DNA from 4 places in the Bacillus sp. SSR7 genome. Region 4 is predicted to be linked to each of the others. Evidence: riboswitches for the same ligand, from Rfam matches in the RefSeq annotation. Region 4 holds a riboswitch; each other region holds the start of a gene.

Region 1 (4,222 bases), on a different contig from region 4:
TAAATCCTAAAGAAATTAAAAATCTAGGTAAAGAAATAAAAGATTCCAATCATATTTCTTCTAATTTGCTAAACTACTATATTGTAGAAATGCAAGATGATATTGATGTACAAGCATTACTTACAAAAATTGAAAAATCATCTCTTGTTGAAACGGCGTATTTACAGGAAGAAGAGGCGCCACCAGAAGAGCGTTTACCAAATTTATCTGTTAATCCATATGATGAGCCTAGACTTACAAGACAAGGTTACCTTGAACCAGCACCATTAGGAATTAATGCACCTTATGCCTGGAGCATAAAAGGTGGGGATGGAAAAGGAACTACTTTTGTAGACATGGAGTATGGCTGGTTATTTAGTCATGAGGATTTAGTGAATCAAAAGATTGAATTGATATCCGGACAGAATAAGAGTGAACACCATGATCATGGTACCTCAGTCTTAGGGATTGTTTCGGCAGAGGATAATAACATAGGTGGAATTGGGATTGCACCGAAAGCTAAAGTAAAGGTTGTATCTCAGATTAGGGATAACGGAAATTATAATACAGCTGATGCTATCTTAAGTGCAGTTAACAATATGCAAGCTGGAGATATCCTTTTATTAGAAGCCCAGGCTACTTATGATGGATATGGAGATAAGAACTATCTTCCTGTAGAAGTAAAACCGGATATATTTGATGCAATTCGTCTGGGAACAAATAAGGGTATTATTATTATTGAAGCAGGTGCAAACGGCGGAAACGATTTAGATCAATTTAGAGACCGTAATGGTAAACAAGTTCTAAATCGTAATAGTCCTGATTTTAAAGATTCAGGGGCAATTATGGTTGGGGCAGCTTCTGCAAGGGTTCCTCATAAACGTTCATATTTCTCTAATTATGGTAGTAGGGTGGATGTGTATGGATGGGGGAATGCAGTAGATACAACAGATGCTAAACCAAGTGAATTTACAACAAATCTATATACTTCTAGCTTTAGTGGAACATCTAGCGCATCACCTATTATTGCTGGTGCTGCTGCATCAATTCAAGGAATTGCAAAAAATAATCAGGGAAAAGTATTTACACCAAGCCAGCTTAGGGATATTTTAAGTGATTCTAGTACTGGAACGAAATCTAACGATCCAACCTCTGATAAAATTGGTGTTTTACCTGACTTAAAAGCCATATTATCTAAACTTGGTTTTTCACCAAACTTAGGTAATAATTCTTCCATTGTATTTCCTGAAGAGCAAGAAATAAATAAAGGGAATCAAGGTTCTACTATTACGTTCCCGAAAGAGGATTCCAATAATAGTGAAGGGAACTCTAACTTTATTTTCCCAGAATAATGGTATAAAGGATTCTTATATAACTAGTTGTATATAATACTAGTGAGAAAGGCACTTATGCGTATTAGCATAAGTGCCTTTCAGTTGTACTTTTAATCATAAGATAAGGAAAGTACTCCAGTGGATATTTTTAGTGTAGAGATGTGTCTTATATCAAGAATTAAACAACTATCAGTGTAGCCACATTCTAAATTTAGAACTAGGACACTCCTTCAATTGCAGACATAAAGGGAATTTTTGGTAATGACGCAGTCCAATCAACTGCATATACAATTAATTTTCATTTGATTTTTAATCTTCGCCATTTGAAATAAAATATATTAAAAAATTCTTATTTCTTTGTAATTTCTGTTTTAAAGCGTTCAAAATTCGTTGAACGCTTTCTTTATTAGGTTGTGAATTGTATATTCAATCTATTTTCCAAATGAATAGCATCAGCTTGGTCTTGGTAATCCTGTTCTGTAAATGTGGTGGGAATATCCAAAAACTTTTCAACGGTATCTAATGTACTGTCTATACTACCAAATGCATGTGAAATTTTATCTTCTATTGCTTTTATTGTTAGATATACTTGAGTTTCACGTGGAATACTCAACAAATTTATAGTTATATCCTCCTTCTCTTGTTTCATAATTATTATTATATATTGATTTCCAATAATAAAGAGCCAGGACAGGTGTAATAAAAAAGGAAATTAATTTAATATTTCATAGAATTTAATGCGTGAATTGTGAGGTTTTTTGTATAAATATAAAACTGTATACAGAAATTTATATCTATGGTTTGGGAATATTATAATATAAAAAATTGAAAAAATAAGTTCTGTTATTACTTGACAAGTTCAAAAATAGTAGATATGCTTTAACACGAAACGAACAAAAAATTTGAAATATTTATGACCTGTTAGGTGAGGCTCCTATACAAACACAGGCTATTGCCCAAAAATATCGAAAGATGCCAATGGGTAGAACAGGAATTGTCGGATTAAGGCTCTTCTTAAGATAGCTAAGTGATGAATAATAATTCATCCTTTACGTTGTATAGTGCCAAAACTCAACTAGGGGGAATGAGCTTTATTTAGCTATGTCTTTTTTAGCAACCTCCTTTAGTTGAATTACTAAGGGAGGTTTTTTATATGCAAAATTTTATTTGTAATAAATCTTTTATAAAAGGGGGGAAGACTAATGATTGATGATATTGATCCCATATTTATTAAGAAATTAGTTTTCCTAGAAGTGGGAAAATGATACCAAGTACCACTGTCCTTAAGGAGGAATTACGATGAAAAAATGCTTACAACAATTATTAGCAACAAAAGATACACACTTAGTGCAAGAGCTTATAAAAACTCAATCCTATGATATTGCAATGGAAATGAAAGAACTTCATCATAAAGATCAGATATCTTTAATGAAATATTTTCCTGCTGAAAAAGGTGCGAAAATTCTTAGTTACCTTACTCCAGAGGAGCAATATAATATTTACACCAACGTGCCTATGGATAAAGGAGAAGAGCTATTAGCTAGGCAATCTATTGATGACCTTGTTGATGTAATTCTTTCAATTCATCGACTTCAGGCTGAAAAACTGATACAACTTTTATCTAAAGAATCTCAAAATAGAATTAGAAGTCTGTTGGTTTTTCAATCTGGAACAGCGGGCAGTTTAATGACCATTGACTATATTGCTGCCAGGGAAAATTGGAAAGTGAAAGATACGCTGTCGCATATTAGGAAAATTGGCGCAGGGGTAGAATCAATTTCGTATATTTATGTTCTTGATACACGTGGTCAGCTAAATGGAATTGTTTCAATTCGTGAATTATTGCTAGCTACAGATGATAAAACTTTATCATCAATCATGGCATCGAATGTTATTTCAGTTTCAGTGGACTTAGACCAACAGGAAGCTGTACAAAAACTAATGGATTATGATTTATCCGCTATACCTGTAACAACGATGGATAATCGGATGATAGGTATCATAACCTTCGATGATGCAATGGATGTTTTCGAAGAAGAAGCAACTGAAGATATTCAAAAATTAGGAGGAAGCACCCCTTTAGATAAGCCGTATTTTGAAACCTCGATTTGGCAAATATACCGTAAACGTATAGGTTGGTTATTACTTCTATTTGTAGCAGAAGCATATACTGGTTCAGTACTGCGACATTATGAAGAAACTTTGACTCATGTAGTTGCACTGGCTTTTTTTATTCCCTTGTTAATTGGAACCGGAGGAAATACAGGTACACAGGTCGTAACTACATTGGTTCGAGCTGTAGCTCTAAATGAGGTGAAATTTAAAGATATATTTCGGGTTATAAAAAAAGAAGCATTAGTGGGTATTTTGCTGGGGATTACATTAGCTGTGGCGGCATTAATTCGTGCGTACACTTTAGGCGTAGGTACAGAAGTCGCACAGGTTGTAGCTATTACTGGATTGTTCATTGTTATTTGGTCGTCTATTGTTTCATCTGTATTACCCTTGATATTAAATAAGTTAAAGCTGGATCCAGCTGTTATCTCAGGTCCGTTCATTACGACATTAGTCGATGGAACGGGGTTAATTCTGTACTTTACCATTGCAAAAATGTTACTAGGCCTATAAGAAATTTATGTTAATTTTTTATACCTATGTTCGTTCCTGCAAAGTTTGTAGAAAAGCTTGTTGGAAGTATGGAGAAAGAGAGATTAGAAATACAAAAAGTATTTAAGTTACTGGATTATCTGTTGTTTTTTTTACTTATCATTACAATTGTATTTAGAATTTTGATGAAGTATAGTACTAGCTCAATTGTTGCAGTTAAAAATTATGGCTATAGTAGTGAACTCTGTTTTCGCTCTCAATTAAATAAACTTTATTTAAAATTAATAATTTGTATTACTATT
Region 2 (4,222 bases), on a different contig from region 4:
TTTTCTTCATCTATTGTGTGTAATCCTTCTTCTAGTGAACATGAAATAGGAACTTCACAATGAATTTGTGCTAATTGTAATGAAATATTTAAATTCTCTAAATCACTTTCAATCTTCGTACGTTGCGCTTTCGTTAATGATGCCACATTTTCTAGTACAGTTGCTACTGTACCATGTTCTTGTATAAGCTTATATGCTGTTTTTTCACCAATACCTTTTACACCTGGATAATTATCACTTGTATCTCCCATAAAAGCTTTCGCATGAACAATTTGCCAAGGTTCTACACCTTTTTCTTCCATAATTTTCTCCGGTGTGTAATACTCGTAATTTCCAATTCCTTTACGCAAAAGCATAACTGTAACGTTCTTATCAACAAGCTGAAGTAAATCCGTATCACCTGTTAAAATATAAACTTCCGCTTCATTGCAATATTGTTTTGCCAGTGTACCGATACAATCATCGGCTTCATACCCTTTCATACCGATAACTGGAACAGATAATTTTGCAGTCATTTCTTGCACTAGATCAAATTGTGGAATTAATTCTTCAGGCGGCGCTGCACGATTCGCTTTATAATTTGAGAACGATTCTGTTCTAAATGTTGTACTTCCCATATCCCAGCATGTTACGATGTGTGTCGGTTCAATTGCTTGCATTGCCGTTAATAAATGTTTCATATAACCATGAATCCCGTTTGTAGGGGTACCATCTTGTCGTTTCATAAACTGCCCGTAGACACTTGTTGCATAAAAAGCACGAAATAATAGTGCCATACCATCAACTAATAATACTTTTTTCATAATTCCTCTCCTACCAAAAAAATAATAACCTCACGTCATCACGTAAGGTTATATAAATAGATTACCATTCTACGTTTTTCAACTTTGTCTATTATACATTGTTTTTGTATATTTAGCATCATTTACGCATTAAGACGTTCTACTACAACAAGTATGAAGAATCCCTGTATACGTATTTTTCCCAGTTGAAACTACTACAGCTTTTGCATTTCCACTAACAATATACGTCCCTTTGAAACATACATTTTCAAGTTCAAGTGGATTATAGTCTTTCATTCTTTTCAAAGGAATAAATCGTTTGCGTTCAAGATGATAGCAACTTTCAAATTTCTCAATACTCGCATCGTTTCCTGTTATCACAGATTCATTTACTAATAGATCATTTGCATAAATGATACGTACATCTGCTGGTACTGTATCACCTTCTGAAAGGAAAATCATATCTCCAGGAACAAGCTCTTGTACTGGCAAATCCATCATTTTTAATTCACCGTTTAAACCTGTTACACTAGAACATTCTACTCGAGACACAGTAATCTTCTCACATTGTAATCCATCTCTCACATTTTGTTTTGAAAAACCTGGGATCATTCCACCTAGCTTCATCATCACTTCCGCAATACGAGCTCTTTTTGAAGTTAATTCATTTCGGCCGTATACTTGAATACGTTTTTGTGCCTCTTTCATAGATAATCCATCTCTTGTTGTTTTAAAATACGCAAATACAGATTTTACATCTCTCGTTGCGATTTCAATTAATAAATCTTTATTTTTTTGAAGCAATGTTTGTTCTTTCATTGATTTTTTACTTAATTTATATGACGTGTTACCCACAGTTTTGTTTGCATATAACATATTATCGTCTCCTCCTTTAGAACATAGGAAGAAACGCTTTGTTTCTCAATTTATCCACTTTACTGTGAAAGTGTCTAGCGCTTAAACATACATATAAACGCTACATGATGATAAATATAAAGGGAGGAACAAGTCGTTTCCTGCCTACATCATATATTTTTGATTTGAAGTATATGGGTAACGGAACCGAGTCAGAATTTGACATGCTCCTCACCTCCTCGTTTCATTTTATAGTTTATACTATGAAATTACTCATAGCTTTGTAACAAAAAGACCTTTACTCCGAAAAGAGTAAAGGCCATGACATACACAAATAAACGATTCCTAATACAATTAGAAATCTACGGACCTCTCCCTCGCCGAGTTTTAGCACTGTATAGCATAGGTACATTACCAGCTACGTTAAGAAAAACCTTAATTCGATCATTCCTGTTGACCCATTGGCGTCTCTCGACATTTTTGGGCAGTAGCATTTCTCTATACAGGAGCCTCACCTAACAGAGACTTATTTTTATTACATAGAAAATGTTACTCTTATTTAAAATAGATGTCAACAGTAGCCTACATTTTTTTCGAAAGGTATAACAAACTAACCTAGATATAATAAAGACAGAAAGTGCTATATTTATTACGGAAACTTCACAGGTGAATCCAGATAACATGGATATATGTATACAACAAAAAAACCTTACGTATAAAACGTAAGGTTTTTATATAGCCCCACATATGCCGTTCTCTCTAGATGTCCATAAACCTGCTCTCACAGGTGGATGCTCTCACAAATGTTTGTAACTTCCTTCTTAAAAAGATGGCATGTTAGCTACATTTAAATATTGAACTTCCATATTAAACTTATTGGTTTAAGACATACATAAGCTACGTACACCGTAGGAATTTTATATAATGTTAGTTGAAATAAGACCCCCGCACGTGCCGCTCCTCGTAAATGTCCAAAAACCCGCTACTCGCAGGTGGATGCCCTCACAGTTACCGTACATCTTCCTCCACAAGGAAGGCTTGATGATGGTCGCTAAATATTGAGCTTCCGTATAACTAACATCGGTTTTAGACATAAATAAGTTACGTACACCGCAGGATGTATTATTTACTTGTCGTAATATTATCACATTGTTTCCAATGTGTAAAATACAAAGTTTTTTGAGCAATCTCTTGCTTGTGACCTTATTTTAATACAAATTATTTTTGCATGCAAGTGATTAATCTTCTTCTTTTGCAATTTGATTTTCTGGATAAGAAATCCAATCACTCCAGCTACCTGCATACAATTTAACATTTTGGAATCCAGCTAATTTCAATGCAACGATATTTGGACATGCTGTAACACCAGAACCACAATATACAATTGTTTCCTTATCTTTCGAAAGATTTTGGAATCGTTCTTGTTGCCCAGCTTCATTCTTAAATTGCCCTGATTGCAGCATTCCATCCTTCCAAAAATAATTTACTGCCGTTGGGATATGCCCTGCTTTTGGATCAACAAGTTCCTCTGCACCAGCATAACGTTTTGGCTCTCTGGAATCAATTAATGCAACATCTGTACCTGCATGAATATTCTCTCTCACCGTTTCCATCGTTACAAGCATATGATCTTGTATATTTGCTTTGAATGTCTTTCGTATAACAACAGGAATTTCCGGTGTTACCGGTAGTCCATTCTCTTTCCATGCAGGAAATCCGCCATCTAATATATATACTTTCTCATGTCCTACATAATTTAGTAACCACCAGAAACGAGAAGCATTTGCACCCGCTTGACTGTCATATGCAACTACTGTCGTGTGTTCATCAATACCAGCGCGCGAAAGCTTGTCCGCAAACTCCTCAATATTTGGCAACGGATGACGACCACCATGTTCTGTTACAGGACTTGATAAATCTAAATTCAAATCAAAATATAATGCATGAGGAATATGTTCTTCCTCATACTTTTCTCTACCCCAATTAGGATTCGCTAAATCAAAACGACAATCGATTATACGGACGTTCTCATCTTCTATATGCTCACGTAACCATTCGACTGTAACTATCATCTTTAACGACCTTCTTTCTCTTTCAAACGACTTACATACTCCATAACCATTTCTTTTGTAACATATTTACGCTGCAAGGTAACACCATTTTTTGCAAGAGCGTTAATTTGCTTCGTTACAGCATTAATGACATCAACCGAAAATTCTTTCCCATTTGACGCAAGAGATACAGCAGCTTCAATAGCTGCTTCACGCTGCGCATCTAATTGTAAACATGCTTTTACACTTTCATTTTGTTTACGAGAATGTGCTGTAATTGCTTTATGTACTTCCATCTTCTCTTCCCCCTAAATAAGTTATACGTTCTCATTCAATTCCATTGCAAGCCGAATCATATCACGACATACAATCCCATTTTCAATAATCTCTTCTTCATAATGCTTCGAAAAGTAATCAAAATCAATAGAAAAAATACGAAATCCACATTTTTGATAGAAAGCAAGTTGTGAAACACTTGAATTGCCTGTACCAACTTCAAGTTTTGACATACCATATCCTTTAGCAGTTGCTATA
Region 3 (4,222 bases), on a different contig from region 4:
ACTAGTTGTCATATGAAATAAGAAACTTAGCATTACCTTCATTTAAAAATAATATAAGCTAATCCACAATAAAGTCTGGTAGCAATCCAAAGTTTAACACAGAACCACTTACAAGGATAGCATAAACAAGTGAAACTATAATCAGTGGGAGTTTTGTCCATTCCCAATAATTATTAGCCCACAACAATCGTGCTTTTACGAGCAGTTATCTCTCGCCTAAATTCCTCGCATTCGCGAATTTTGAGGTAGAGTCTTACTGCCCATTAAATTGGGATAAATTATAATCTGCCCTCATTATAACTTGTTTTTAATAAAACGCTTACTTTTAATGAATTTTAAAAGTTCTGAATAAAATTCCTTTTTTGCTATTTGTATCATTCGTATGTCGTCTGACTTATATAACAGTTTTTCTAAATAATCGATACTATGTATTTTTATCCTATATCTTCACATCATTAAAAATTTCTGTTTCATCTAATATAAGCATGAAATGATAACAGTTTTATTTTATTTTTTTTAGAAAAAAAAAATGGCAACCTCTCGTCGCCATTTTTTCATATCATTATTATCTTTCTACTGGAAATGATTTTAAATCCGTTGCTATTTCTGTATTAGAAAATAGCTCTCTTGCCTCTTTCAATAATTCCTTATACGTATCCCCTTGATAACGAGAACTAATATGAGTCAATATTAATCGTTTTGCATTTGCCTGAAGTGCAATACTCGCAGCTTGCTTAGATGTGGAATGAAAATAATCATACGCTTGTTGTTCATCTTCTGCCGCAAAAGTTGCTTCATGAACTAGTACGTCAGCGTCTTGTGCCAGCTCTCTACTCGCTTCACAAAATCTTGTATCACCTAAAATGGTAATAATTCTTCCTTTTTGAGGTGGGCCGATAAAATCTTGTCCGTTTAGTATCGTACCATTTTCCAATTCAACCACTTCTCCATCTTTTAAACGCTTAAAGAGTGGACCTGGTTTCACACCCATCTCCAGCAATTTATCGACTAAAAGGGCGCCTTGTATATCTTTCTCTATAATACGATACCCAAAACATTCAATACCGTGTGACAATCTTTTCGTTTCCACATGAAATTCATTATCTTCAAACACAGTACCTTCTTCTGTTATCTCAACAATTTCAAGTGGGTATTTTACATGTGTCGTACTTACTGATAATGCTACTTCAATAAATTGTTTAATTCCTTTTGGTCCATACACTGTTAAAGGTGTAGTCCCTCCTTGAAACGAACGGCTTCCTAATAAACCAGGCAATCCAAAAATATGATCACCATGTAAATGCGTAATAAATATTTTTTCAATGCGGCGTGGACGTACTGATGTATGTAATATTTGATGTTGCGTCGCCTCGCCACAATCAAATAACCAAGTTTGTCCTCGTTCTTCTAACAATTGCAAAGCAATTGCTGAAACGTTCCTTCCTTTCGAAGGAACACCTGCACCAGTTCCTAAAAATACAAATTCCACTTTCTTTCCTCCAGCTCTTTATATAATCTACCTTTCATCTTACGGAATGTTATTTCAAATGGCAAATCGAATTTACACAACCAATCATCTAGACAACTATATATCACGAACGTTATACTCAAAAAATTTAGATATCGTTCGTGTTTTATGTTAAAATGATTATACTACATTTTAAGGGAGCGTTTTATTATGAAAGAAGCATTTCGTTTACAAACTGATTTTTCATCTTCATTTGATCGCTGGGTAAGTTCTTTCGTGTCTGATCACCCAGCACAATTAGAATGGACGACTTTGAAAGAGTTAATCCATGAATATACAACAACACATACAAATGATTCGTTACCAACATATATTTCTTCAGCTTTAACATATTATGCACAACGCGTTTCAACTGCAAACAGTTCAGAGATTGTTATTTTTGAAAATGCTACAATCTCATAATCTATAACAAAAAGCACTGTGATCAGTGCTTTTTGTTTATGTTCATTACAATATTTATTTTCCAACCTTATTTCAAAAAAACTCCGCTTATTTCCTACTATATAGCCATCATAAACCTATTTGATTTTTCAAAAAAAGATATTGACACTATAAATTTACAGTGCTAACATTCAAATTGTAATTGAATATGGTCTCTGTTAGGTGAGGCTCCTGTATAGAGAAACGCTGCTGCCCAAAAATGTCGAGAGACGCCAATGGGTCAACAGGAAAGGTCGGAATGAAGGCCTTTTTTAACGTAGCTGGTTTCAGTACCTATGCTATACAGTGCTAAAACTCAACGAGGGAGAGGTGCGTATATTTTGTCATACACAAAACTGTTTTGATCTATATTTACTAACAGTCTTTGTTGTGGACTCTTTTAACTGCGAATTCAGACCTTTACTCGTTTTGAGTAAAGGTCTTTTTACGTATTATGCACCTTACTATGAAACAAACATAGCATATTCAGAAACTACTAAATTGTACGGAGGTGAGGAACAGTTGGCAATTGATGATTCGGCCCAGATACCCATATGTTTTACGTTAATATTTCATCATGGAGGTAAGAAAGAAACTGTTCCTCCTAATTTTAAATAGTCGAGTAACAGCTTGTTTCCTCCTCCATGAAAAAGGAGGAACTACCGATGTTAAATTTACAAAGACAAGAAACGAAACATTCATACGATCAAGATTGTATGAAAACAAATAACAAATTATTAGTGGAAGCCGCAACGCAGGATGCAAACAAAGCGTTACAACTTTTAGAAACAACAGAAAATGGACTCTCTAAAGAAGAAGCGTCTCGTAGACTTTCTTTATATGGCCTTAATGAAGTAGCTCATAATAAAACATCACCGTGGTACATTCAATTTCTGCTGGCATTTAAAAATCCATTTATTTTTGTTTTATTAGCTCTCGGCGCACTTTCTTTTTTCACAGATGACATACAAGGAACTATTGTCGTATCTGTAATGGTAATGCTAAGTGCAACGATTCGCTTTTTACAAGAATTTCGTTCTCAAAAAGCTGCGGATCAGTTAAAGGCTATGGTTCGAACAACGGCGAGTGTCTTTAGAATAGATAGATTTGTACACGAAACAAAAAATGTAAAGATTTTAAAGCAAACCGATACAACGGAAATTCCAATTGAGGAACTTGTACCTGGCGATATTATCTCACTTTCAGCCGGAGACATTGTTCCAGCTGATGTGCGTATTTTATCGGCTAAAGATTTATTTGTAAATCAGTCTTCTTTAACGGGGGAAGCACTACCTGTAGAAAAGTACGAAAACTGCTATCATACAGAAAATAAACATCTATTACCGAAAAGCACGAAAAAAAATTACAATCCACTCGATATGGAAAATCTTTGCTTCATGGGGACAAATATTGTAAGTGGTAGCGCAAAAGCTGTTGTCGTCTCCACAAGTACTGATACGTATTTCGGCTCTTTAGCAAAAAAAGTAATCGGTAAACGCGTAGAAACAAGCTTTGATAAAGGTGTAAACAAAGTAAGCTGGCTCTTAATTACATTCATGCTTATTATGGCACCTATCGTTCTTCTCATTAACGGATTCACAAAAGGGGATTGGCAAGAAGCTTTCTTCTTCGCTATTGCAATCGCAGTTGGTCTAACACCTGAAATGTTACCAATGATTGTGACTGCTAATTTAGCTAAAGGTGCCGTTAACATGTCTAAACAGAAAGTAATTGTAAAACAGCTGAATTCTATTCAAAACTTAGGTGCTATGAACATTCTTTGTACCGATAAAACAGGAACTTTAACAGAAGATAAAGTTGTACTTGTTCGGCACTTAGATCCTAATGGTAATACATGTAATCGTGTATTACAATTTGCCTATTTAAATAGCTTCTATCAAACAGGATTGAAAAATTTAATAGATAAAGCCGTTATAAAACATACAGAAGAAAATCAAAAATTTGATCCATCCGTTTTTCAAAAACTAGATGAAATTCCATTTGATTTTGCTCGCCGGCGTATGTCTGTCATCGTGAAAGATATTTCAGGTGAACATACAATGGTTTGTAAAGGGGCAGTAGAAGAAATTTTATCTATTTGTAACTACACTGAAGTAGATGGCAAAGTTGTTTCTCTTACCGATGACATGCGCGTAAATGTAAAACAACTAAGTGAGACATTAAATAGTGAAGGTATGCGTGTTATTGCTGTAGCTTATAAAAAAGATAGACCAATACATGATACAGAGTACGCGGTACAAGATGAAAATGATA
Region 4 (4,222 bases):
TTTCATTTTACGGATTTTATTCATTAATACATTTTGCGGTTTTAAAATCTTTATTTATATAAGTAGCTCATACATGGGTTTAAATATTTGTACCAATATTATCTAATGTTTTGGGATTTACTTTTTCTCCATCTATTGTCATCTTTATTTTTTGCTTCGAATTTGCTGTTACCACCCAAGCATTCGGTAAATAGCGATCTTCATGAGACAATGTAGAAGGTGAATTTATAACCCTTCCTCCTAAATATAGAGTAGCAGAGGATCCTCCATCCATTGCCATTGCATTTATTGCTCCTTTTTCATATAGAATATCTTGACACTCTTTTAACGTAGCCCCTATACTATGCGTCTGTCTACCGTCAATAACTAGAAACATAATTGTACCATCTTCTTTTTGTGCCATAATACTTCGCGGTGCAGAGCCCCAGCCACCGTCTCCTTCTGTAATCATTTTTTCTCCATTTACAATTAACTGTGGCATAAATCCTGCCGCTGAAACGACTTGTTTATCCAAAAGTTGTTGGGTAGAATAATTTCCTGTTATCATTTGCCCAAACTTTGTTAAACCCGTAATAATTGTAGGGGTATTTCTATCCATATTCGTATCAATAGCTTCCCCATTTTCTATTACTATTCCAGTTGCAACATTTCCTCCACCCCTTCCTGTTTCATCAGCAAATCCACTTGCATTCACAGCAACAAGTGCATGATTACGCTTTGCTATTACGCTAATTTTTTCTCCTCTGTTAGCGCCCTGTGTTCCTTGATGGCTAACAAGTTTAACATTGAAGGGATTGCTAATAGTAACTAATTTCCCTTCAAAAAGAAAGCGACTATCTTTGTTACTTTTAATTGTTTCTACATCAATTTCTAATGGTTGATTTTTAAATTCTTCTAATCTTTTTCCTGCTATTTTTTTATAAATATGCTCATCACTGTTTGACCATTTCGGATGGTTAATTCTATCTTGCAGTTTATCTAGTTCCTTTTGGGATAGGAATGTATATTTCGCATATTGTGGATGCTGAGAAGTTAGTATACTCCCAGCCATTGTTATACGAAGCTCTCGGCCATAGCTAGTACCAAATAATATTCCTATGCCAATAAGCATGAAAATAGACAACAGTAGCAAAATTCGTTTGAAGATTTTTCTTAGATGTTTCATAGTTTTATCCTCCAGCATTCATTACATTCAATAAATCCATTAAAATATTATTTATCTCAAGACATAAGTGTTTGATTTCCTCATTTTTGAATTCTCCACTAGATTTTAGCAATCAAGGCAAAATACTTATTCCGCATTTCGCTTTTACTTCAGTGTATATTTACAAATTTAATAACGTTTTTGCAACCATGAAATAAATTACTAATCCTGTTCCGTCAACAAATGTTGTAATAAATGGACCCGAAACAACTGCAGGATCTAGTTTTAATTTTCTTAGAATCAAAGGTAAAACTGCTGCTACAATAGAAGCCCAAATAACAATAAATAATAAAGTAATTGCTACAACTTGTGCAACTTCTGTTCCAACTCCTAACATGTAAGCACGAGTGAGCCCAGCTATCCCAAGTGCAAGCCCAAGAAGCATACCAATTGCAAATTCTTTTTTCATTACACGGAAAAGGTCTTTAAATTTCACCTCTCCGATACCAATTGCACGAGTAATTGTTGCTACAACCTGTGTTCCTGTATTCCCACCAGTACCTACTAATAACGGAACAAAGAAAGCAAGGGCAACTACAGTTTCAATTTCGTCTTCAAAATACTTTAATACCGTACCTGTGTATGCCTCAGCAACAAAAAGAAGTAATAGCCATGGTAGACGTTTTAAGAAAATGCTCCAAATGCTAGCTTCAAAGTAAGATTGATTCAATGGTTCACTTCCGCCTAACTTTTGAATATCTTCTGTAGCTTCTGCTTCCATAACATTCATTACGTCATCAAATGTTATAATACCAATCATTTTATTATTTGCTTTTGTCACAGGTATTGCTGCTAAATTATAATTCAGGAGCTTTTTTACAACTTCTTGCTGGTCAACTTCAGCTTGTACTGAAATTACCTCTTGAATCATAATAGTAGATAATATCTCTTCATCTGCTGCTAGTAATAACTCATGTATGGAAACGATTCCCTCAAGATAACCATGACTATCAAGAACATAACTATAAGATATTGATTCTACATTTTCAGAATGTTCCCTAATGTACTTCAATGTCATTTTTACTGACCAATTTCCTCTAACTGCAACAAAATCACTTGTGACAAGACTTCCTGCCGTTTCAGGTTTGAAATTCATCAATTTTTTTACGTTATGTTTTGTAATTTTGTCTAGATACGCCATTAATTTAGCTTGTTTTTCAGGATGAACCGCTAGAAGTAAATCTACTAATTCATCAATCGGTTGTAAATTTAGTAACTTTTTAGCTTTGTTTTCAGATAAGTGAATTAAGATATTATATTTTTCTTCTGCACTCATATATTGAAGAATTTTAGAGCTTTTTAATACGGGAATCGTATTTAGCAATATGATTTGATCTTCAATTGAAAATCTTTTTACTTCTTGTGCAACATCATACGACGGAAGACGTAAAACTTTCTCTGCATCCAAATTATTTTTGGTTACAAGTAATTCTTTTAATAATTTCTTCATGTTAACTCCTCCTCATATTGCTAAGGGAGACTCTAGAGTTTCATGAGTGGTTTTGTTTTATTTTATCTGTCTTAAATTTTTTATTAAGCAATAATAGTTACATTGCAATCAATTCATTAGTTAGAATTACCTCCTTTTTGAATATAGACAAGATAAAAATAAATAAAATTAAACAGAAAAACCTTTACTCAAAAAGGAGTAAAGGTTTTTTCACAATACAAATAAATGATTATTAAGACCGCCCTGCCAAAATCACAGAGGTGCCTTTCTATCAAATCGTATACCACTCCCTCGTTGAGTTTTAGCACTGTATAGCATAGGTTTTTATAACCAGCTACATTAAGAAGGGCCTTAATCCGACCGTTCCTGTTGACCCATTGGCGTCTCTCGACATTTTTGGGCAGCAGCGTTTCTCTATACAGGAGCCTCACCTAACAAAGTTTATTGAATTACTTCAAAATTTAAACCAGAATTTAATATTTGTCAACTGACTTTCAATTCCATTCATAAAAAAATCTTTTATAGAAAATTAAATTATATTTTCTTATAAATTTAAAATTCCCCTTAAAAACATAGAATTCAAATAGATTTAATTCGAAGAAGCGTTATAAAACATATGAAACTTATTGTTTTTAATCAAATTCCAATTGTATAACAAAAGATAAATAATTAGTCATTCTTTATATCAAAAGAACATTCTAAAAAAATCTTCTTTTATAATTAAAATCTTCTTTACTGTTTATCAAATTTATGTGGTTAAACTACTTAATCAAACGATACACTACAAGTCAAAAATATGTACTTATACGGAATGATTACATACATTTTCTCTTATCATTTCTCAAAGGACTATAAAGCAATAAAATAAATAAAATTAGCAATACGGTTGCTTGACAAGCAAAAAAAATATATTTATGCTTGCTACACGAAACAAACACATAAAATTTATATTGCTTAACCTGTTAGGTGAGGCTCCTATGCAAACACAGGCTATTGCCCAAAAATGTCGAAAGACGCCAATGGGTAGAACAGGAATTGTCGGATTAAGGCTCTTCTTAAGATAGCTAAGTAATGAATTTTCATTACTTTACGTTGTATAGTGCCAAAGCTCTACTAGGGGGAGAAAAGCCTTATTTAGTCATGCCATTTTGAATCCCTCTAGTTACATACTAGGGGGATTTTTGCGTAAAAAAACAGGGAGTAAGCGATAGAATCTTCCCAAACAAAAGTCATATTTAATAATTGACGAGAACAAGATTCTATTCATTAGCAAATGGAATATTATGTTTTGTTTTAAATCAGGAGGATATTAAAATGAAAAAAATATTAAAACTCGATTATCTATTGCTCCTTCCTCTATTCATAACTTGTACTTTAGGTATTATCATGATGTATAGCGCGAGCTCCATTGTCGCTGTCCAACATTACGGTTATAACAGTAGACATTTTGTTGATTCTCAATTAACAAAGCTACTTTTAGGAACAATAGGGTTAATAGTTTGTGCTTTACTCCCATATGAAATATGGAAAAAACGAATAGTCTCAATCTGTATTATGGTTGGGGGGAC

What was found. A riboswitch is a leader RNA that binds a small molecule or an ion and turns the genes downstream of it on or off. The one in region 4 is predicted to bind magnesium.
Region 1: linked by a shared signal. The riboswitch ahead of mgtE (magnesium transporter) and the one ahead of mgtE (magnesium transporter) in region 4 are both predicted to bind magnesium.
Region 2: linked by a shared signal. The riboswitch ahead of AC0NJG_RS08010 (P-type ATPase actuator domain-containing protein) and the one ahead of mgtE (magnesium transporter) in region 4 are both predicted to bind magnesium.
Region 3: linked by a shared signal. The riboswitch ahead of mgtA (magnesium-translocating P-type ATPase) and the one ahead of mgtE (magnesium transporter) in region 4 are both predicted to bind magnesium.

Annotation. Positions count from the first base shown of each region.
Region 1 covers NZ_JBVVXV010000014.1:37,661-41,882, reverse strand. Annotated here, with positions in the region: gene AC0NJG_RS21375 (S8 family peptidase) at 1-1,331, shown strand, start outside; gene AC0NJG_RS21370 (hypothetical protein) at 1,720-1,926, opposite strand; M-box (ykoK) riboswitch at 2,224-2,403, shown strand; gene mgtE (magnesium transporter) at 2,613-3,941, shown strand; partial or broken gene AC0NJG_RS21360 (cell division protein FtsW) at 4,031-4,222, shown strand, end outside.
Region 2 covers NZ_JBVVXV010000003.1:144,125-148,346, forward strand. Annotated here, with positions in the region: gene AC0NJG_RS08005 (5'-3' exonuclease) at 1-803, opposite strand, end outside; gene AC0NJG_RS08010 (P-type ATPase actuator domain-containing protein) at 933-1,658, opposite strand; M-box (ykoK) riboswitch at 2,002-2,167, opposite strand; RNA gene ssrS (6S RNA) at 2,372-2,555, opposite strand; RNA gene ssrS (6S RNA) at 2,577-2,759, opposite strand; gene AC0NJG_RS08025 (sulfurtransferase) at 2,876-3,709, opposite strand; gene AC0NJG_RS08030 (YpbS family protein) at 3,712-3,984, opposite strand; gene AC0NJG_RS08035 (GNAT family N-acetyltransferase) at 4,006-4,222, opposite strand, start outside.
Region 3 covers NZ_JBVVXV010000002.1:341,951-346,172, reverse strand. Annotated here, with positions in the region: partial or broken gene AC0NJG_RS05860 (hypothetical protein) at 1-187, opposite strand, end outside; gene rnz (ribonuclease Z) at 566-1,489, opposite strand; gene AC0NJG_RS05850 (DUF3932 family protein) at 1,679-1,930, shown strand; M-box (ykoK) riboswitch at 2,117-2,284, shown strand; gene mgtA (magnesium-translocating P-type ATPase) at 2,614-4,222, shown strand, end outside.
Region 4 covers NZ_JBVVXV010000016.1:83,743-87,964, forward strand. Annotated here, with positions in the region: gene AC0NJG_RS23055 (phosphodiester glycosidase family protein) at 80-1,165, opposite strand; gene mgtE (magnesium transporter) at 1,326-2,654, opposite strand; M-box (ykoK) riboswitch at 2,935-3,100, opposite strand; M-box (ykoK) riboswitch at 3,606-3,782, shown strand; gene AC0NJG_RS23065 (FtsW/RodA/SpoVE family cell cycle protein) at 3,969-4,222, shown strand, end outside.